DNA from 3 places in the Pedobacter superstes genome. Region 1 is predicted to be linked to each of the others. Evidence: riboswitches for the same ligand, from Rfam matches in the RefSeq annotation. Region 1 holds a riboswitch; each other region holds the start of a gene.

Region 1 (7,547 bases):
CATTAAAATCAATACCAGCAATAACAGCGTGCTTAGAGATCTGATATACATCTTTCAGCTGCAAACCTTTCCATTGGGTTGAACTTCTGAATGACAAATAAGGTATGATAGGTGCACCCGATGATATCAGAGTATTGTTGAGATTATCTTCCTTTGAAAGATATCCCCGCAAAGACAATTGATGATTACTTACTTTTCCGGAAAGGGAAGCTTCACCATTGCTTTTATTGATATCTTTTGAACTTGGCTCTCCATTTCCGAAAGCAATGTCGCTGGGTGCTTCTACGTTTTTGGCGGCGAAGCGTTCTCCTTTAATGTCTACCCTCCAATTATTGGTCAGCTTGTAGCCTAATCTTAAATTGGCCGAATTATAAGTTAATCTCGAAAATTCACGGCGTAAACCATCAGCTCTTTTATCATCTTCTTCAGCCCGGGTTCCATCAGAATAATTTTTTTGAGCCGTTTTGGCGTCCAGTAGTTTTCTGAAAAAATTTCCAGCTCCAAGCTTCATGTTTTTATTTCTATCGAACAGATTGAATGACAAGTCGAAGTCGAGATTATCGGTGACATTACCTCCCGAGGTTCCTCCGGCTTTGAAAGTTTCATACGATCCATATTCTACAAAAACATTCGAGCGAAGCATTCCCGAGGATTTTCTGGTTATGACATTCACAACACCTCCCATAGCCTGAGAACCATAGAGGGCAGACGCCGGACCTTTCAGAATTTCTATTCGCTCGACATCTGTGCTATTAATGGTTGATAGATTAGCTGTACCAGCCGGCCTCCCATCAATTAACAGCAGCGCACGCTGGTTTAATCCGCTAAACTGTGGCCTGAAACCGCGGATTCCCACTCCCGAAGATAGGCCGGGGTATTGGATAATGCTTACTGATGAATTTTTCTTTACAAGGTCTGTAAAATCTGCCGATGGAGTAAGATCAATGTCCGATTTACTAATCACGGTCATGGTTTGCGGCACTTTTGATCTTTTCACATTGTTACGCGTTGCACTGACAACCACTTCATCCAGATAGCTTGATTTTAGCGTATCCGAAGTGCGTTCCTGAGCGTGGCTTGATGATACAGTTGCAAATAATAGTAGCAGAGCCGGTAAAAAGGCTTGAGTAAAGTTCATTTTCATTTTTTGAGTGATTATTGTTTTGATTGTGACGGGCCGCGGGTCCCTATGGTAATGGTTTGTAATAAACCAATTTATGTCTGGGCAGCAGTTCAGGGTGAAGAATTTTTATCAGGTCAGCCAGTATGATATGGGGATTAACACCACCAGATTCCCAAAAATCATTAGCACCGATGTCATTCACCTTTTTATTGTGGTTGTAGATTTTACTGTTTTTAAAGGGCTTGAAATAAGCGAAGCGCGAATCTTTAGCCAGAATATCTTTCTTGCTGTTTACATAGCCAAGGTTTAGCCAAAAATCGGCCTTTAAAGCTGTGGGGGCCACTGCTTCAAAACTGAGCGGAAGACTACCGGTACCTTTCTCATTAGACCACTTATAATTAGTGCCGGCATCTCTGAAAAACTGCGTGTGATAACTGTCTGCATCGGGTACCAGCCAGGTACCTTTAAATGGCAAACCGGCAATGACAGTTGGACGCGTTTTTGCTTTTTTAGCGAGTTGTACCAGGCGCTGATACTCCCGTTCTACCCGGGCAAATTTCTGATTGACAAGCTCTTCATTGTTTAACAGCGCGGCAATCAGCTTAACCCATTCCATCCTGGCCAGAGGGGTTGTTTCAAGCCACTCATTGTTTGTCAGCACCGGTACAGCAGCTCCAATCAAAGTTTGATAACGACTGAATTTTGCAGAGGGATTTCCCATAACCATTACAATATCCGGATGCATAGAAATAATTAGTTCAAGGTTCATCGAGCCGTCGAGCCCGACTTCTTTTACCTTTCCCGCTTTGATGCTTTGACGTACCATTGGTGATGTAACATACTGCAGGCTCCCCTGACCAATAATCAAATTGGCAGATTCAGCAAAATCGGCCATGGCGATATGCATAGACGACATTCCAATAATACTTCGGAGGGGAGTTCTGATAACCTGGGCATTGGCATATCCCCTGGGAATTGAATACTTTCTGTCAACCAAAAGATATTGAAGCGTATCTTTCTGGTTATGATAGTAGTTAATAACATTAACCACCTTATAAGTACCGTAGTACGTGATGCTGAAGCCTTTTGCGTACTTTACCTGGCTTTTGACCGGGTATAAATCGACTGCCGTTTCCGAAAACTTAGCAGTTAAAGCAGCTGGAAAAAAGATAAACAAACAGGCGAAAACACCTGTAAAATTGAAAGTGGAGGATTTCAGAAAAATACCTTTCCCGAAAACCAAGAGTGGAGTTTTGGCTTCTTTAATCATATTCCCTGCCTTTCTTCCGAAAGCATTATGAATTTAATCAAGGCAGGTCTTCTGACTTCCTCTAAACCGCACCTTCCCATCAGCATTGGAGCCGACAGTGGTATATTGCGGTTATTTTTTATGAGGTTACAGCAGCGGAGACTGTTCCGGAATTACACCGGTATTCCCTATTAAAGCCGTTCGTTATAGAACATGCTACCTTTGCGCCACAAAACTATAAACTTTCTGATCTAATCAAAAATATTCTGCATTATCTGTTAAGTGGAATTTGCATTACATCTAAAATATAAGCCGCACGGCCTTCCAGCGGCATTTCGGGCACCTCAACAAGTTGAAAATTTAATTCAAGATAGGTTTCTTTGATTGCCCGGTAGAGTGCCGCAGACTCGGCAAAAGTTTGCCAGCGCTCCTGATCGTTCACATAAATTTCGGGCCAGGGTGGCAGGATAAAAACGCAGGGATTGTAGGGGTGATTTTTTAACGCTTCATAATATTTACCGTCAACGGGCATATTGACCGCTTTAAGATAAGCCATAATATCTGGTATGCCCCGGTCGAAAAAAGTCACAGCACTGGCCGGAGTTTCATGATAAAGCTTCTTCATCCGCTCCAAAACCAGTTCTGCGAAAGCATTCAAATTTAGCCAGGGCAAAATATCTGAGTTTTTTGCAACCTGTTCCACAATTAACTGCCTTGATGCTTCTTTTGAGCAACTGTACCCTAAATCTTCTAAATGCGCGATTAAACTTGTCTTACCCGAACCCGGGCCTCCGGTTATGATAAACTTATCCAAGCTTGTTAAAGTATAAAAATATTACCACCAGAAATATCATCAAAAGCGTAGTTTTATGATTGATCCGGGCTACTTCACCGATTTCTGAATGCCCTATTTCACGACTATTCTTGCCGATATAGGGCTTCTTCACCAGATTACCGTGGTATACATTTGGCCCTCCGAAACGCGTATCCATAATTCCCGCCAAAACAGCTTCAGGGTAACCGGAATTAGGGCTTTTATGCTTATTCCCGTATGCAAAAATGAAGCTTAGCCCTTGTCGGCTCAAGGTGATCAGGACCATCAAGAATGCGGTTAACCTTGCGGGAATAAAGTTGGCCACATCATCAACCCTGGCCGCGAACTTGCCAAAAAGCTCATACTTCTCATTTCGGTAACCAATCATAGAATCTAATGTATTTATCATTTTGTAAGCCATCATCCCTGGCACGCCGGCAAGCAGGTAATAAAATAAAGGAGCGATAACTCCGTCGCTCAAATTCTCAGACATAGTTTCAAAAACCGCAATCCTGATTTGCTGTGGGTTTAAGTTAGATGTGTCGCGACCTACAATCCAGGATAATCTTTTTCTCCCTGCTTCCAGCCCTTTGTCTTGAAGTTCATTAAATACGGCCCGGCCCTCGTGTATTAAACTTTTGTTGGCCAATCCAAAAAAAACGAAAACACCCCCTGAAATAATCGCGAGCCATAAATTGAGCGACGCCAGAGCGTTCATCAAAACATAGAATACCAGGAATGTGAGTACACAAAATACGGCACTCATCAGCATCCCTTTTAAAAAGCGATATTTCCCTTTGTTAAGCCATTTCTCGCAAACAGATATCATATTTCCAAACAGCTTGACCGGATGCGGCCAGGTATGAGGGTCGCCAAACAACAAGTCGAGCAAATAACCTAAGAGAAGCGGGATAATAACTTTTAATGATTCTTCCATGCTTCTAAAGCTTTTATAAGGAGCCGGTTTTTATCCGGCGAAAGCGTTGCAATACGAAAATGAGTTTCTTTTAAGCCTCTGAAATTTGCGGCATCGCGTATTAGCAAACCGAATTGAGATAGCAGAAAATTTTTAAGATCCGCTGCCCGGCCCCGATTACTTTCAGCCAGAAAGAAATGAGTGTGGCTTTCAAATACGCTGATGGGTGCATCGGCGAGGGCTAATACAAAATCTTTTTTGTCGTTCAACAACTGTTGGACAGGAATTTGAATGCTTGCAAAATTGTCAAAAATAAAATGGCCGGCTTCTAAAGCCATCGCGTTTACGGACCATGGAAATTTAAATCGCTTCAGCCTGGCAATCAAATCAGCATGTGCCGCAATATACCCTAAGCGCAGCCCGGGGATTGCAAACGCCTTAGTTAGCGAATGAAGCACCACCAGATTTGCATATTTCTTTATCAGATGAATTACAGATGAAACCGAAAGAGAAAAATCAATAAATGCTTCATCGACAATAATGGTACATTCAGGGTTGTTTTGCAGGAGGGTCTCCAACTCGGTAAAGACAGACCCGGTAGGATTGTTGGGGTTGCAGATGAAAAACAGGTCGGCATTTATCTTAAGCTCCGCATGTAATTCGTCCCAGTTTACAAATGTCAGGTTATGGCCGTACATGGCACAAGCGTCTTCATATTCAGCAAAAGAAGGCACAGCAATGGCTGTGCGCGAGTTCTGCCAGGCCTGAGCAATGAGGTAAATACTCTCTGTAGAGCCATTGTTTACGAGAACATTATCTGTATCTAACAGGTATTGAGCTGCTATCTTTTCGCTCAATTTTTCAGCAATCACTTCAGGGTAGCGGTTTACACATTCCCAGTTTCTGAAAAGATGTGTTTTCAAATTTTCTGGTTCTCCACCGTGCCACACATTGGTGCTAAAATCGGCTTTAATTTGATACTGGTAGCGATATCCGTCGTCTCCGTGCCCCTGCAACATATCAGAGTTTTATAGTGTTATAAATCTGCTCCATATCTACATGCTTTCTTATCAGAAGAGCCAGTTTATCGTATTGCTCCTCTTTAAAATCACCATAATCACCGATCTCTTCAGTTTTTTCTGTGTAGGGCGACAAAAGCCTGTTGATAACGGAAGGATTATCCAAAATTCCGTGCAGATAGGTTCCCCAACACTTTACGTTAAGTAGATAACCATCAGTTCGGCCATCTTCAAAATAGTTCAGCGGCTGCTCTTTTTCGCCGGCGAAAGTCTCGCCCATATGTATTTCATATCCGGTACAGCTATCGCTCATATCCATATGAGTAAACCTGCACTGTTTAGTAGTTTTTTCGGTTCGAAGAATCGTTTTTACCGGAAGAATACCAAGGCCCTGAACTTCGGCGATCCGGCTCTCTACATACTCAGGATCCTGAATCAGTTGGCCCATCATTTGAAAGCCCCCGCAAATGCCGATTATGGTTTTGTTGTTTTTAAAAGCTTCGGTAATTGCTTTTGCCACCCCCTTATTTCTTAAGGCGATAACATCTTCAATTGTATTTTTACTGCCCGGGATGATAACAATATCTGCTTTTGAGATTTCATTTTTATCGATGCTATAATACAGGTTTACACGCGAATCCTTCTCCAGTCTGTTAAAGTCGGTAAAGTTTGAAAGCTTATTAAGGAGAATGACGGCGACATTGACCTTACCCGCCACGGCATATCCTTTTTTCTTTTTCAGCGATACAGAATCTTCTTCTTCAATAACGATATCTATAAAATAAGGCAGAATTCCAACCACCGGAACCCTGCAAAGGCGCTCTATCATCCTTTTTCCCTCATCAAACAAGGCGGCGTCGCCTCTGAATTTATTAATGATAATTCCCTTGATACATGCCCTCTCATTTTCACTGAGCAGTTCCATGGTGCCATAAAGGCTGCCGAAAACGCCTCCCCTGTCAATATCAGCAATCAGATAGGTAGCTGCTTTGGCCTCAATGGCCATGCGCAGGTTTGTAATATCTCTGTGTTTTAAGTTGAGTTCTGAAATGCTCCCCGCTCCTTCCATCACAATAGGGGAAAAACGTTGGTTTAAACGATGGAATGCAGCACAAACTTCGGGAAAAAGGTTATGCCGGTTAGATGAGGCAAAATAATCTTTGGCCGACATATTGCCCAGAGGTTTTCCGTTTAATATTACCTGTGAAGTTTTATCGGAGGTCGGCTTCAAAAGAACGGGATTCATATCCGTATGGCAGGGAATTCCGGCTGCTTCTGCCTGTACAGCCTGCGCACGACCGATTTCTAAACCTTCTGGCGTTGCATAACTGTTCAGCGACATATTTTGTGCCTTGAACGGGGCAGGAGCATATCCGTCCTGTTTAAATATCCTGCAAAAGCCTGCGGTGATTATGCTTTTGCCTACGTCTGAAGCTGTTCCTACAAACATTACCGGCTTCAGTTTCTTTCGGCATTCCATCGGGTGTTAAAATATCCGCAAAACTGCGATTATTAACTTGATTTTGAAATGGTGTCAGAAAATTTAATCCCCAATGGAGAAGGGAAAATAACCATGTAAGTCTGATAAATTCTATTCTGTACTTTAATCAGTTAAACTCTGGTACACCAGCGCTTTGAACTTATCGTGAATATCGCTGCGTAAAGGTGATTGCTGAATAAAGATCAATCCAACGATTTTCTCTGCGGGATCCACCCAATATGTCGTCCCGAAATAACCACCCCATGCGAAAGTCCCTTCGGTGACACCTAACTTCGCCATACCTTCTTTTGAAGTAATCTGGAAACCCAGGCCGAACTTATCTGTCCTCACGTTTAAATCTCCAATCTGGTTCATGGTCATAAGATCGACAGAGCGGCGCGATAAAAGGCGGGTTCCCTTATAAGTACCTTTATTTAGCAGCATTTGGAGAAAAACGGCATAATCATAAATGGTAGAACTTAAACCGGCGCCTCCCGAAAAATACGTTCCTTTACTTTTAGGATAGTCGGCCGTTATCACTCCGTTGCGCAGGTATTTTTCCAGGTGGTTTTGATTGTCAAAAGTATAAATCGGGACCAGTCTCGAATATTTAGATACTGGCAGATAGAAATATGTGTCGTTCATCCCTAAAGGCTTAAAAATGCGTTCTGCGAAAAACCTGTCGAGGCTCATGCCCGAAGCGACCTCCACCAGATACCCTAAAACATCGGTATTCAAACCATAAGTAAACCTCTCTCCCGGTTGATGTACCAGGGGAAGCGCACCCAGTTTCTCGATCTCCGTTTTAAGTAAGATGCCTGCACTGCCAAACCCAGGAGGAATACCGGACTTTGCATAAATGGCTTTCATATTCGCTGTGCCAATAACCGCATAATCTATGCCGGAGGTATGGGTCAGCAAATCCCTGATAGTAATTTCACGTTTT
Region 2 (7,547 bases), 770 kb from region 1:
TGCTCATGCTGGGTAAGTTCACCGCTTATTTTATTACATCGTCAAACGCTGTTTTGACCGACGCGGCAGAAAGTATTGTTAATGTTTTAGCCAGCGCTTTTGCATTTTATAGTATTTATTTATCGGCGCAGCCAAAAGATTTGAACCATCCTTATGGCCATGGAAAGGTGGAGTTTTTTTCCATGTTTGTTGAGGGAATATTGATTTTGGTGGCGGGTATACTGATTATTCTAAAATCGGGTTATAACATCTTCGTTCCCGCAGAAGTTCAGAATCTGTTTAACGGATCTATAATAATTGCTGTAACAGGACTAATTAATTTCTTTGTGGGCAGAATACTGATAAAGGAAAGCAAGAGCGCCAATTCTTTGGTTTTATATGCCGACGGCCGACATTTATTGACGGATGCCTACAGTAGCGCAGCCTTAGTTACAGGCTTGCTCGTAATACACTTTACAGGAATTTATTTTCTGGATAGTATTCTCTCCATTTCTATGGGCTTGTACATTATTTATCATGGGTATATTCTGGTCAGAAGATCTGTGGGTGGGTTGATGGATGAATCCGATTTAAATGTTGTTAACCAGGTTATTTCTATATTAAATGAAAACCGGCACGATGCATGGATTGACGTACATAATCTCAGAACCCAAAGTTACGGGAACGAATTGCACATCGATTGTCATGTTACCTTACCATATTATTATGAATTAAATAAGGTACACGATGAAATTTCTCAGATTGATACGCTGATTAATCAGAAAGGGTATGTGCGAACAGAGTTTTTTATTCACTCAGATCCGTGTTTGCCGCAATGTTGTCACTATTGCAGAATGGCTGATTGTCCGGTTCGATCTCAAGAACAAACGAAAGATATAATTTGGACACCAGGGATTGTAACACGAAATCATAAACATTTTGAATAATTGAAACTGGGAATTTTTGTTTTTTTTACTTTTAAATTTTGCCTTCAATTTAAAGCATGTATAAATTTAATGTTAGAGTTTACGGCTTATTAATTAATGAAGCCAATCAGATTCTTATTAGCGACGAAGAAGAGTATGGTGTTCGATTTAGTAAATTTCCTGGCGGAGGATTAGAATATGGCGAAGGTTTAATTGAAGCATTAAAACGCGAGTTTATTGAAGAATGTGACCTCCAGGTCGATATTACAGAGCACTTTTATACTACAGATTTTTTTGTAAAATCAGCTTTTAACGATAGTCAGATAATCAGTGTATATTACATAGTGAAACCATTGTCTGATCTGAATATTCAATGTAAAGAAGCTGTTTTTGACTTTGATGACGAGGGAGATATCCGACAGGCTTTCAGATGGAAGAATGTAGCAGACCTTGAAATAAGTGATGTTACCTTTCCCACCGACCAACGTATTGTAGAATTATTGAAAAACAAGTGGAACAAAGCTTAGCCGAACGTGATAAGGCCGTTATCTGGCATCCATATACTCAGATGAAACATGCCTCTGACCCAATTGGCATTGTAAGAGGAGAAGGGGTTTATTTATTTGATGAACAGGGAAAGAAGTATGTTGACGCAGTATCCTCGTGGTGGGTAAATTTGCATGGACATTCACATCCGCACATCGCAAAAAGAGTTTCGGAACAGCTTTATACTCTCGAACACGCTATTTTTGCTGGTTTTACACATTTACCGGCAGTTGAGCTAGCCGAAGGGTTGTTAAAAATACTTCCCCAAAATCAGGCAAAAATTTTTTACTCTGATAATGGTTCAACTGCAGTTGAAGTGGCTCTGAAAATGTGCCTGCAATATTGGAATGATAAAGGTGTACCGCGTAAAAAAGTACTTGCCTTTAAAAATGCCTATCACGGCGACACTTTTGGAGCTATGGCGGTTAGTGCAAGAAGTGCATTTACCGCACCTTTTCAAAGCTTGCTTTTCGACGTGGAGTTTATTGATACTCCCAACGCAGATAATATAGAATATCTTAAGTCGCAGATTTCGAACTTCAAATCTCAAATTTCTTCTTTTATTTACGAACCATTAGTACAGGGATCCGCTGGAATGTTAATGTATAAAGCGGAGTTTCTGGATGAATTGCTGGTCTTTTGCAAGGAGAATGATATCTTCACGATTGCAGATGAAGTAATGACCGGATTTGGCAGGACAGGAAAGATTTTCGCTTCAGATTTCCTTATGAATAAACCTGATATAGTTTGTTTGTCGAAAGGTTTAACCGGAGGTACTATGGCTTTAGGTGTAACTTCTTGCAGCCAGGCAATCTTTGATGCTTTTTTATCTGATGATAAATTAAAGACTTTCTTTCATGGTCATTCGTTTACTGCAAACCCTATTGCCTGCGCAGCAGCACTTGCCAGCCTTGAGCTGACACTCCAGCCTGAAACACTCGATAATCTTCAGAGAATTGCTGAAAGGCACTCTACGTTTGCACTAAAAATAAAGAACCATAAAAAATTAAAGAACGTTCGCCAAACCGGAACTATTTTGGCCCTGGAATGGGAAACTGAAGAAAATAGCTCTTACTTTAGCGGTTTAAGGGATAATTTATATTTGTTCTTTTTAAAGGAAGGAATTATTCTTCGGCCATTAGGTAATATCATTTATATCTTGCCGCCGTATTGTATTACAAACCAACAACTGGATTTTATATATTCAAAAATAGAGATAGCTCTCGAACTATTTTGATATGCAACTGAGTACACTTTTTCAACGAATAATATCAAAGCCTGAGCTTCACGCAAGGCTTTTAAATACACTTTCATTAATGGAAAATACCGGGGCCAGAAAGATTTCTGCTTCCGAGCATTCAACCAATGTTACTTTAATAATTTTAAAACATGCCGCCGAAGAGCATCGTCATGCTTATTATTTAAAGAAACAAATTAGTAAAATCGGCGAAACCTTGTGTCCCACTTATTCTTACGAATATTTGTTAGCTCCGGCATCAAGTCGTATATATCTCAATAAATTAGATACAGAGGTTAGCCGTTACTTAAAAAACGCTTTAGGTTTAAGTGGCAATGAATTAAAGTTTGCTGCCTACCTTTTGGTTACTTATGCTATCGAAGTCAGAGCTGATGAATTATATCCTGTTTACCAGGAAGCATTAGATGCCGCAAAAAGTAAAGTAAATGTTAAATCTATCATTTTAGAAGAGGAAGGTCATTTGGAAGAAATGCTTAAGCAGTTGAAGGAGTTTTCGCCGGAATGGGAAATTCACGCTAAGCAAGCACTTGATATTGAGTCGCGTTTGTTTAACGATTGGTTAAATGCATTGGGAAATGAATTGATTTAAAGATGTTTCGGAAGCATAATACTTTTAATATTTTTTACTTCATTATACTTATACTAAACGTCTATGCTTTGGCATCAGATAGCCAGATGCTTCGGATGTTCGCTATGCCCTTAATCGGCATGTCCTTGATTCTATATTTATTAATTAAAACTAAAATAGATGAAATTTTCCACAAGCTGATTTTTGTAGGTCTGGTATTATCCCTGGCGGGGGATATTCAATTGTTATTTTCAACCGGAACAGAATATTATCTGATGTCTTCCATGATTGCAACGCTAATCAGTTATGTCTTATACGGACTGGCTTTTTTTCAAGATTTTAGAAGAAAACTTCATGAAAATCGTCGGGTCGGAAATTTTTTATTGCTTGTACTGCTTATTTCAACTGTTAGCTTTTATTTTACCGCAGAAAAAAACCTTATAGATTTTAAGTATCCGGTAATTGCATACTTTTTTACTCTCTCATTAATGACTGTAGTAGCTGCCTATCGTCATCGAAGGGTTAACAGATCAAGTTTTAAATTAATATTGACTGGCAGCTTTGCCTTTGTTATTTCCGATTTATCAATAGGCTATTATAATTTTATCGAGACCGAAAAAGTTATGATGGCAATCTACCTCCTTACTTATCTAATTGCCCAGTATCTGATTGTAATGGGAGCAATAGAACGTAGATTGATACGGATTGATACTGATTGACAGGCCAAGTGTTGCTAATCAAAAATCTTGTTTTACCTTTGCAGCGCTTTTGGTTCCGCCCCGGCGGATGAAAAGGGAACCGGGTGTGAATCCCGGACAGTCCCGCTGCTGTATTCTCCGCAACGGTTATTCAATCTCAAAGCCACTGTCCGCTTAGCGTATGGGAAGGCAGAATAACCGGGAGTAAGTCAGAAGACCTGCCTGAGCATAAAATTTCATAGCTTTCGGGGAATGAAGCTTGAATGAAAATACTTTTCGTGTATTTATCATTTAATACCCTTCAAAACTGTTTGCTGTGGGCCTTACTCACAACAAATGAAAAAAAAATCAATCAGAATTGCAGTCGGCCTGGGGCTTGCTCAATTTGCGCTCTTTACTTCAGGCGCTCTCGCACAAGACACCACAAGAAACGTACTTAAAACAAATTCTTTAGAGCAAGTGGTTGTTACCGCAACACGATCTCCAAAACGTAAAGCAGAAATTGGAAAGGTTGTACGCATTATTACTTCAGAGCAATTAGAACGCAGTCAGGGTAGAAATTTACCTGAAGTTTTGAATAACGTCGCCGGGATAACTTATTCGGGCGCAAATAACGCTTTTAGTAATAATGCTACGTCTTTATTCCTGAGAGGCGCTACCGCAGGTAATACACTTATTTTAATTGATGGAATTCCAGTTAATGATGCTCAGAGTATTTCTAATGAGTATGATTTGAAATCCATTGCTATTGACCAGATTGAAAGGGTCGAAATACTTAAAGGAGGAAATTCAACACTTTATGGAAGCGATGCTGTGGCGGGTGTGATCAACGTTATCACTAAAAAACCTTCGAAGGAAGCGTTTAATGCAAATGTTTTACTTTCTGCGGGAAGTTATCAGTCTAATAAACAGGCAATTGGTTTGAATGGTACTTCAGGTAAAACAGGATTAGCTTTTAACTATTCACATACTGGATCAAAAGAGTTTTCTTCTGCTACAGATGCAGTCGGAACCGGAAATTTTGATAAAGACGGGTTTGATCAGCATGCTGTGAATTTTAATGGAAAGCAACAGATTTCAGAAAGAATTACAGTGAATGGAAATATTCAGTTATCGAATAATAATGGCATGTCAGATGGGGGATCTTTTGTAGATGATGCGGATTACACCTACAAACGCACACATTTTTTTGGTGGAGTAACCGGAAAGTATTTACTTAATAAGGGTGGAATTACTTTAAACTTAAGCAGTAACAGCGTTATAAATAAGTTTTTTAACAGTTCGGAAGATGGTTCAGCACTTCAACGAATTGATAATAAGGGCCGGATATGGCAGGCAGATTTGTTCGTGAATAATGTAATAACCAATTTTCTTGAATTGAACTCCGGCGTAAATTACCGCAAAGCAAATTCTGATCAATATAGTTTATATGATTCACCTGGTTATACATCTGAGAGTCCATTATCCTCGTCTTTAGCAAATGCTGAAATAAGCAGTTTTTTTACTTCCGTATTTTTAAAAAACCTGGGAGGTTTTCATTTTGAGTTAGGAGGGAGATACAATGAACATTCCAGATATGGAGGTAATTTTACTTACACGATTAATCCGTCTTATATAATTGCAAATAAGTATAAAATATTTGTAAACGCTTCTTCAGCATTTAAGGCCCCTACATTATATCAGTTATTTTCTGAATATGGGAATACTGAACTTAAACCAGAAGTAACTCAAACTTATGACGCTGGATTTGATTTGGATATAATACCCAATGTGTTAAATTTCAATGCCACTGCATTTCAGCGAATTACAAATAATGATGCGATATACTTTTATTCAGATCCGGTGACTTTTAATGGACAATATAGGAATGGAAGAAAGCAAAATGATCAGGGTCTAGAGCTCGAATTAAGTATTAAGCCTATGGCTGAATTGTCTTTTAACTCGTTTTACTCATTTGTAAAAGGGGAACTGACTATTGATGAAAACACGAAACAAAAAGATTTATATCGTCGTCCTAAAAACCAATTTGGTGGTAGTTTGACTTATCAGCCAGTTCAAAAGATGAGCTTAGGAATAATCGCTAAATACACAGGGAGTCGGAAGGAACAGGATTTCAGAGATTATCCGGCGACAATAATGACACACAAAGCTTATACTCTGATAGATACTTACATTTCGGTATCACCTTCAAGAAAAGTAACATTGTTTGGTGATTTTAAAAATATCCTTAACACAGATTATACTGAGTGGGTAGGTTACAATACCCGTGGTTTTAATTTCAATGCAGGAATTAAGTATACAGTAAGATAAAAAATTTGATGGCGGATTTTATCCGCCATTTTTTTTAAGATAAAATGATGGAAAAAGCAATATTCTGCTGGAGCGGTGGAAAAGATTCTTCTCTGTGTCTTTACGAAGTTTTAAAGGCCGGTAAATTTGACGTAAAATATCTTTTAACAACGATTAACGGAAATGTGAAGAGAATTTCGATGCACGGTGTGCAGGAGGAATTATTACTGCAACAGGCGGATTCTATAGGTATTGAATTAAAGAAGGTATACGTTTACGAGGGAAGTAATCAGGAGTATGAAAAGAATATGGAAGAGCTTCTTCTCCAAATGAAAGAAGAGGGAATAAACCATGTTATTTTCGGAGATATTTTCCTTGAGGACCTCCGCAAATACAGAGAAGATAACCTGGCTAAAGTGGGTATGAAAGCCGTATTTCCCTTATGGAAACAAGATACCATTACATTAATTGAAAGCTTTATTGATTTGGGTTTTAAAACAATTACCTGCTGTGTAAATGATTATTATTTAGGCGAGGATATGGTTGGAACTGAAATTGACAAGGAATTTGTTAAGAATCTTCCCGAAAACGTCGATCCTTGCGGAGAAAATGGGGAGTTTCATACCTTTTGCTTTGACGGTCCGATCTTTAAAATACCAATTCGGTTTGATCGGGGTGAAAAATTATATAAACCACTGGAAATAAACGGGAACGCTGTTTGCTCGAGCCTTTCAGGAACAAAAGGATTCTGGTATTGTGATCTGCTTCCCGCCGTTTAATTTTTTTTTTTAATTATTTTCAAATAATAGGGTTACTTATCTCTGCCTTGGGTATTAAGGTTAAACAACATTAAAATATTTCACATGAAAAATTTATTCAAATTCGGATTTTTAGCTTTAGCTATTACTTTATCAGTTTCTGCTTGTAACTCTAATAAAACAGAAGAAACTGCAACTGATTCAATTGATTCTACTGCTGATGTAACTACAGATTCTTTAGAAAATCAAATTGATACTGTTGATTCTGCTGCTGACGCTGCCATAGATACAGTTAAACACTAGTTATTTTTTAAATAAATAAAAACCGCTGCTTGAAAAAGCAGCGGTTTTTTTGTTACTGAATTTCCAGTATCTCAAATTCTTTTGCATTAAAGCTGAATCTTTCACCTTTTCTTAATCCCATAAGTAATTTCCCCACAGGGGAAGCGGATGAGATCGCAAAGAAAGTTTGGTTTTCCAATTTAAATTGTCCGGCACTCACCGAGATGAAAAAATTGCCATTAG
Region 3 (7,547 bases), on a different contig from region 1:
CCTTTACCATGTTTGGCAAAAATTTCTGCCTTGTACTCTGTACTTAAATACATTACCTGAATAATATTAAAGCGGTTAAACTATTTTGTTATTTGGCTGCAAAGGTAAGTGATTGGGTTTGATTTAACAAGTCAACAACAGAGATAATCATCCCGTGTAACATTTATATATTCAATTTTTACCGGATAGCAAATTTATTAACTTGCATAAATATCCAATTATATATTTCTATGAACTTTAAAGTACTGTGTGCGGGCGCCTTATTGGTTTTGGTGTATCTGCCCTCTTTCGCTCAGGAAGACCGGGGGTACAAAGTTTACCAGTTTCCTTCTAATATGATTCCAAGGATTGATGGAAAGACAGACGATTGGGATAGTTTTCCTAAAGAATATATCGTAGGGACCGATCAGCTGTGGGATGATTCGGGACGTTATCCTAAAACAGATCCTTCAAATCTGGATGTAAAGGTCCGGGTTGCCTGGGTTAAAGGTTTGAATCGCTTGTATTTTCTATATGAAGCTTACGACAATTACTGGGATTTCACTCTCGCGGGTTTACATAATGATATTTTTGAAATTGTAATAGATGGAGACCTTTCGGGAGGCCCTTTAATTGATGAGCAGCATCCTAATCAAAGTTTAGATCGTTGGGAAACCTATTTTGCGTATCATGGAGTCCATGCCCAGAACTATCATATTTTCACTCCTGCTGCAGGTAAAGACTGGGCTCTTGCCTGGGGATCTCAACCATGGATCAAAAACCTTCCCTATTCGAATATTGAATATTCATACAATTTTAAACCTGGCGAACCCGGAAAACTTACTGCCGAATTTTGGATAACCCCCTTTGATTACGCTGGTGCCGAAGGTCCGTCCCGTGCTGTTGAGTCGGTTTTATATGACCTAAAGAAGATCGGCTTAACCTGGGCGGTAATTGATTACGACGACGTGAATAACGAGAAAATTAAAGGTTTCTGGAATCTGTCAAAAAATCATAAAATGTATGGTAATTCAAGTTTGGGCACCATATTTACTTTAATGCCACTGCAGAATAAGTATATAAAATCATTTGATGCGCAGTGGTCATTCATCGTTACCGACATGAAAAAGCGGCAGGTTACCTTTAGGGACGAAAGTGCAGGAAAAATCACGAAGTGGCATTGGGATTTTGGTGATAAAACCTCTTCAACAGAACAAAATCCTGTTCACTACTATAAGGAACCCGGGAAATATATAGTAGTACTAAATATCGAAGGTCCTGAAGGTAAATCCCGAATGGCTAAAATATGGGATGTTGCTGTAAAATAACATAGAGTATCCATGAAATTATTTTTTAAAAACTTTACGATTTTCAACTTTATTCTAATCGCTTTCTGTTTGAATGCAAATTCTCAGGAGGCCCCCCACCTCGAAAAGCGAGGTAAAGCCACGCAACTCATCGTAGATGGGAAACCCTATTTGGTTTTGGGGGGTGAGCTTCATAACTCCAGCTCATCGAACCTGGACTATCTAAATCCCTTATGGCAGCCATTAAAACAAATGAACCTGAATACTGCCTTAGTCGCAGTATCCTGGGAGCTGATAGAGCCTCAGGAAGGCAAATTTGATTTTTCTTTAGTTGATGGAATTTTAAGCGGGGCCCGTGAAAATAATATGCGGGTTATATTGCTTTGGTTTGGAAGCTGGAAAAATGGATTATCGCATTATTCACCGGAATGGGTAAAAAAAGATTATAAACGTTTTCCGAGAATAGTGCTTGAAAATGGAAGGTCGACAGAAACTATCAGTGCCTTAGGTGCGGCATCCGCCAAAGCAGACGCTAAGGCTTTTGCTGCATTAATGCGTCATCTAAAAACGGTTGATAGCAAAAAAAAGACGGTGATTATGGTGCAGGTCGAGAATGAGGTTGGTGTAATTGGTGGAACAAGAGATCATTCTTCTTTCGCAAATTCTGAATTTGCAAAACCTGTTCCTGAACAATTATTAGAGAGTATCCGAAAAAACAAAACCGATCTGCAGCCATCATTAAAAAAACTGTTAGAGGCGGCCGGATCCAAAACCAAAGGCACATGGACTGAAGTATTTGGCAATAATCATTCGGCAGATGAAGCCTTTATGGCCTGGAATTATGCAAAATATATAAATTCAATAGCTGAAGCTGGTAAAGCCGAATACAATATCCCCATGTTTGTGAATGCATGGATTGTACAACCGGAGGATAAGAAGCCAGGCGATTATCCCGGTGGAGGACCACAGGCGCATGTTCATGATATATGGCGCGCCGGTGCGCCGGCAATAGATTTTTTGTCGCCAGACATTTACCTTCCCGATACAAAGCGTATTACCAAAATGTATCATCATTCGTGGAACCCTTTGTTCATTCCGGAATCTTTTTCTGGCGAAAATGGGGCTGCCAACGCCTTTTATGTGATTGGATTTCATGATGCAATAGGCTACTCTCCTTTCGGGATCGATAATAAAGTGGATGAACCTTCCAAAACACCGATTGCAAAGGCTTATAACGTTTTGAGACAGTTAACTCCGGAGATAACAGCTGCACAGGCTGACGGGGCCATTAGCGGATTTTCACTTGATAAGGTGGATTCTGTTCAAACGGCGAGTCTTGGAGGGTACAAGATTACAGTAACTTTAAGGAAAAACTGGAGCGGAGTTACCCAGGTATCTAAAGGCTATGGATTGGTAATAAATACTGGCCCTGATGCTTTCACTGTTGCTGGAAGTGATATTGATGTGACGTTCGTTCCCCTATCTCCGGGGCCGAAAATGGCAGGGCTTTCATGGGTTAGAGAGGGTGTTTTTGAAGACGGTAAATGGAAACAGGGTAGATTATTAAACGGTGATAATATTATGATAAGCTATAAGCTTGCGGATGAAGCTCATGCTTACAGAACAGGTACAGGTGCCAGACTAACTACAGAGCCTGGCATATTGAAGATTAAATTATATAGGTTTGAATAAGTTATTTAGAAATGCGATAAAACTTTTTTAGTATAAAACCTTTATTCTAAAATACTCTTTTAAACCATAATTTGGGCTGGTTTGACTCGAATTTAACCCCTTAATGGTGTTAAAAGAAAATGCTTATTAAACAACTTTATGAAAACTTTCAAATACCAGCTTGTTAACGACCCCAGACTTTTTGAGGTTTGCCAGGACATTGAGGGAAAAAATGAACTATACTCTATTTTTGAGGTTCATTTAAGCGGAAGTCATTACGAGTATTTGTACAGAAATAATTCAAGCGGAGAATATACCTCAACTCCCGCATCTCGTTTAAGCTCTAAAGAAATCGCCCAATTAGGCGAAAGAGTTGAGATAGAATTACATAAAGAAACATCTTAACCCTTCGTAAAAGCATTTTATTTTTTTTGAATCCGGCTAACCGAAAAGCCTGGATAAGATAATAATCAATCGAAAATCACCAAATTTTCATTAGTTTTGCGGCGAAGGTAGCAGGCCCAAACAGGCCGCTTTAATAGGGAATACCGGTGTAAATCCGGAACAGTCTCCGCTGCTGTAACCTCAGATACCGCAACTGCATGATGCCACTTTTCGTTATGAATGGGAAGGCTGTCAGTTTAGAGGAAGTCAGAAGACCTGCCTTAAAAAACTTTGCTCATGCTTTCGGAAGAAAGGCCAGGAGGATATGATAAAAAACAGCCGGAATTCACGCTCAGCCTGCAGGAAATTGAATTTCCTGTCGCGCCCCCACTTATTTTATTTCATTGCATTTGTTGCAATTGTCTTGTTAAATTCTGCATGTCAGCAAACCCAATCTTCAAGGCAATCCCATTCGAAAATATTCGAACATTCGACCTTTACAAAAACTAAAGTTAAATATGCAAAAGGATTTGACATTCAATACTTTGCCGACTATAAAATCATTTCTATTGTAAATTACACCGGCACAAAAAAAGATACGTTAAAGTACGTTTTAATCCGGCGGGGAAATCCTGTACCCAAAGGCTTCCAGAAATCGCAGGCAATAGAAATACCTGTAAAGAAATTAATTGGAATGTCGTCCCTTCAAATCGCCATGGCCGATTTTGCGGAATCCTCTGATATTTTAGTTGGGCTCGGAAGTTTGAAATATGTTACTTCTCCTAAAGTCAGAGCCAATATAAAATCCGGAAAAGTACGGGAAATCGGAGAAGAGGGGACTATTAATACTGAAGTCATCATTTCTATGGATCCCGACCTGGTTATGGCCATGGGTAACCCAAGTGCCAGTTTTAGTCGTTATCAAACATTAATTGATGCCGGAATTCCGGTTTTATTAAATTCCGAATGGCTCGAAACCACACCTTTGGGCCGCGCAGAGTGGGTAAAATTATTGGCCGCATTAGTGAATAAAGAGGATCTGGTGAACAGGAAATTTGCCCGGATAGAAAAAGAATATAATCAGCTTGCAGAACTAGGAAAAAAAACCATTAACAAACCCTCCATAATTGTAGGGATGCCTTACAAAGGGTCCTGGTTCGTACCGGATGGAACCAGTTTTATGACAAAATTTTTTAATGACGCAGGTGCATCTTATTCTTGGGCTGATGTTAAAGGCACAGGAAGCATGGCCCTTAGCTTTGAGTCTGTGGCGCCGATAGCATTAAAAGCAGATTATTGGATTAACTCCGGGATTGCAAACAGCAAGGCTGATATCGCTTCTATTGATGTAAGGTATACCTTTTTCAAACCTTACAAAAACAACACCATTTACAATTTCAATAAAAAAGTAAATGATTTGGGATCAAATGATTACTGGGAATCAGGTGTAGTAAACCCTCATATAGTTTTATCTGATCTGATCAAAATTTTACATCCGGAAATTTTACCGAATCATACTCTGGTTTATTACAAACAAATCTTATGATGGCAGAAGAAACCAGGTTGTATGATGAATATCTTACAGGAGCAATTAGTCCGGTAAAGAGGATAATAATAGGAATACTTGTGTTGCTTCTTCTGCTCTTCTTTATGCTGGATGTGGCTCTGGGTTCTATAGCAATACCCATTAAAGAAGTTATTAAAATCTTTTTTTCTTTAGGATCCGACAATGAAGCCTGGGTCTATATTGTTGAAAAGATACGTATTCCAAAGGCCTTAACCGCAGTATTGGTAGGCTGCGGTTTATCGGTAAGTGGTTTACAGATGCAGACGCTTTTCAGAAACCCGCTAGCCGGCCCCTCTGTGCTGGGTATTACTGCCGGTGCAAGCTTAGGCGTGGCTTTGATTATGTTATCGGCCGGAAGCGTTACAAGTCTATATACCATTCAGGAACTTGGAATAAATGGAAGCTGGCTCATCATCATTGCATCATCTGCAGGTGCAGCATTAATTATGATGATTATTGTTGCAATTTCCAATTCATTGAAAGACAATATAATTATGCTGATTGTTGGTGTTATGATTGCGAATATAACTCTTTCAATCATCAGCATTTGGCAATATTTCAGTGCTCCTGATCAAATCAAGGAATACCTTTTATGGACCTTTGGATCATTGGGTGGTGTTACTGAACATCATTTACAGGTGCTGGCCCTGGTTGTAATTTTTGGATTACTTATTTCCTTTGCTTCGTCCAAACTATTGGATGCATTATTACTCGGTGAGAATTATGCCAGAAGCATGGGTTTAACGGTTACGCGTGCAAGAATATTAATTATATGCAGTACAAGCATTCTTGCAGGAAGTATTACGGCTTTTTGCGGACCGATTGGATTTATCGGAATTGCTGTTCCTCATTTAGCCCGTTCATTATTTAACACCTCCAATCACAGAATTCTAATACCCGGCTGTTGTCTTATCGGCACAGCATTAATGCTTGTTTGCGATATCATTTCACAAATGCCAGGAAGTCAAACCAGTCTGCCAATAAATGTTATTACGGCTTTAATTGGCTCCCCCGTAGTAATTTGGGTAATTGTTAGCAGAAATAATCTGAAAGGGTTTTGATGGAAAAGCAAGCTTTATTATACGTTAACAACCTTCTGGTGGGGTATAAAGCAGGTTCCGAACGCGAAAAATGTGTCGCCGGGCCCATAAGTGCTGAGATGCATGCCGGAGAACTCATTTGCCTTCTGGGTCCTAACGGTGCTGGAAAATCCACCTTTTTACGCACAGTAGCAGGACTTCAACATGCTCTTAAAGGAATGGTTGCGCTTGACGGAGAAAACGTTTTTAAGTTACGCCCCACTCAAATCGCAAAAAAATTGAGCCTGGTACTCACAGATTCTGTAAAATCAGGAAACCTGGATGTGTATTCGCTGGTATCACTGGGCAGATATCCTTATTCGGGATGGTTAGGCAGATTAACTGCCGAGGACAAAAAAATCATTCAATGGGCCATTGAATCTACACACATAGAGAAATTTTTAAACAGAAAAGTAAGTCAGCTAAGTGATGGCGAATGCCAGAAGGTGATGCTTGCCAGGGCGCTGGCACAAGATACTCCCATTATTCTCCTTGACGAACCTACAGCCCACCTTGATCTTCCCAGCCGTATCGAACTGATGCGCCTTCTTCATCAGTTAGCGCGTAATACCAATAAGGCTATTTTAATTTCCACCCACGAACTGGATCTAGCATTACAGGTTGCTGATAAAATCTGGCTCTTGAAAAAAGACGGTGCTTTAGAAGCAGGAACGCCTGAAGATCTGGTCCTTAACGGAACATTCGAATCGGCCTTCGACAAGGCAGGCGTATTGTTTGATAAATCTACGGGGACTTTTAATATCCATCAGAATAATGGGCAATCTATACATTTAAGAGGCATCGGAGCACCTGCGTTTTGGACAAAACGTGCACTTTTAAGGAACGGATATGTTATATCAGATGATGACTCTGCTGACATTGCTGTTGAAGTTCAGCAAACACAAATGGGCACTAAATGGCTGATTAGTCAAAAACAGCATACGGATGAAGTAAACTCTGTGGAGGAATTTATTAATCTGCTTTTAAATAAATAGTTATCCTGTTTTTTTTGTTTAATCCGATCTCATCCCTGAGTCCTTGCAATAATTTCGCCGAAAAAAAGCCCCTATTTACCGACACCTGCACTCGACCGGCCTAATAACAATTGATTCTGAATTGAAAGCTTCGGTATTTTGAGGAACAAATCTGGAGTAAACCAGATTCAACCTCAAAACTTATTCAAATGAAAACAATTGCAATCCTCATTCTCAGTACCTTGCTGTCTCTTAACCAGAAAGCAATATCGCAGGAGAATCCTGGTCATCAAATCTCAGGAACGATTTCAGACTCAATCAGCAAAAAACCGCTTGATTATATTACAGTCAGTTTGAAATCAGCCAATAACGCGGCCATAAAAGCAACGCTTTCAAAAGCAGACGGATCATTTAGATTTCAGGGCCTTAAGCCATCTAAATACTCAATCACGATTGTTGCCATTGGATATAAACCTAAAAATATTGCAGTGGACCTCAGTGATAGTACTATGAAAAGCAAAGATTTTGGCGCAATTTATATTAGTGCCAGGTCTAACGATCTTAAGGAAGTGATGGTAATTGGAGA

The links. A riboswitch is a leader RNA that binds a small molecule or an ion and turns the genes downstream of it on or off. The one in region 1 is predicted to bind cobalamin.
Region 2: linked by a shared signal. The riboswitch ahead of WG906_RS00425 (TonB-dependent receptor plug domain-containing protein) and the one ahead of WG906_RS03650 (ABC transporter substrate-binding protein) in region 1 are both predicted to bind cobalamin.
Region 3: linked by a shared signal. The riboswitch ahead of WG906_RS05795 (ABC transporter substrate-binding protein) and the one ahead of WG906_RS03650 (ABC transporter substrate-binding protein) in region 1 are both predicted to bind cobalamin.

The regions. Positions count from the first base shown of each region.
Region 1 is NZ_JBBJCN010000001.1:842,674-850,220, forward strand. It holds gene WG906_RS03645 (TonB-dependent receptor) at 1-1,138, opposite strand, end outside; gene WG906_RS03650 (ABC transporter substrate-binding protein) at 1,188-2,393, opposite strand; cobalamin riboswitch at 2,418-2,611, opposite strand; gene WG906_RS03655 (AAA family ATPase) at 2,644-3,186, opposite strand; gene cbiB (adenosylcobinamide-phosphate synthase CbiB) at 3,179-4,123, opposite strand; gene WG906_RS03665 (pyridoxal phosphate-dependent aminotransferase) at 4,108-5,121, opposite strand; gene WG906_RS03670 (cobyric acid synthase) at 5,123-6,601, opposite strand; gene WG906_RS03675 (serine hydrolase domain-containing protein) at 6,725-7,547, opposite strand, start outside.
Region 2 is NZ_JBBJCN010000001.1:75,406-82,952, reverse strand. It holds gene WG906_RS00450 (cation diffusion facilitator family transporter) at 1-926, shown strand, start outside; gene WG906_RS00445 (NUDIX domain-containing protein) at 983-1,432, shown strand; gene bioA (adenosylmethionine--8-amino-7-oxononanoate transaminase) at 1,417-2,688, shown strand; gene WG906_RS00435 (hypothetical protein) at 2,690-3,298, shown strand; gene WG906_RS00430 (lysoplasmalogenase) at 3,301-3,996, shown strand; cobalamin riboswitch at 4,030-4,215, shown strand; gene WG906_RS00425 (TonB-dependent receptor plug domain-containing protein) at 4,312-6,285, shown strand; gene WG906_RS00420 (Dph6-related ATP pyrophosphatase) at 6,330-7,043, shown strand; gene WG906_RS00415 (hypothetical protein) at 7,128-7,325, shown strand; gene WG906_RS00410 (3-oxoacyl-ACP synthase) at 7,378-7,547, opposite strand, start outside.
Region 3 is NZ_JBBJCN010000002.1:83,093-90,639, forward strand. It holds gene rpsO (30S ribosomal protein S15) at 1-53, opposite strand, end outside; gene WG906_RS05780 (PKD domain-containing protein) at 231-1,307, shown strand; gene WG906_RS05785 (GH35 family beta-galactosidase) at 1,320-2,978, shown strand; gene WG906_RS05790 (hypothetical protein) at 3,117-3,362, shown strand; cobalamin riboswitch at 3,451-3,639, shown strand; gene WG906_RS05795 (ABC transporter substrate-binding protein) at 3,667-4,887, shown strand; gene WG906_RS05800 (FecCD family ABC transporter permease) at 4,884-5,969, shown strand; gene WG906_RS05805 (ABC transporter ATP-binding protein) at 5,969-6,982, shown strand; gene WG906_RS05810 (outer membrane beta-barrel protein) at 7,171-7,547, shown strand, end outside.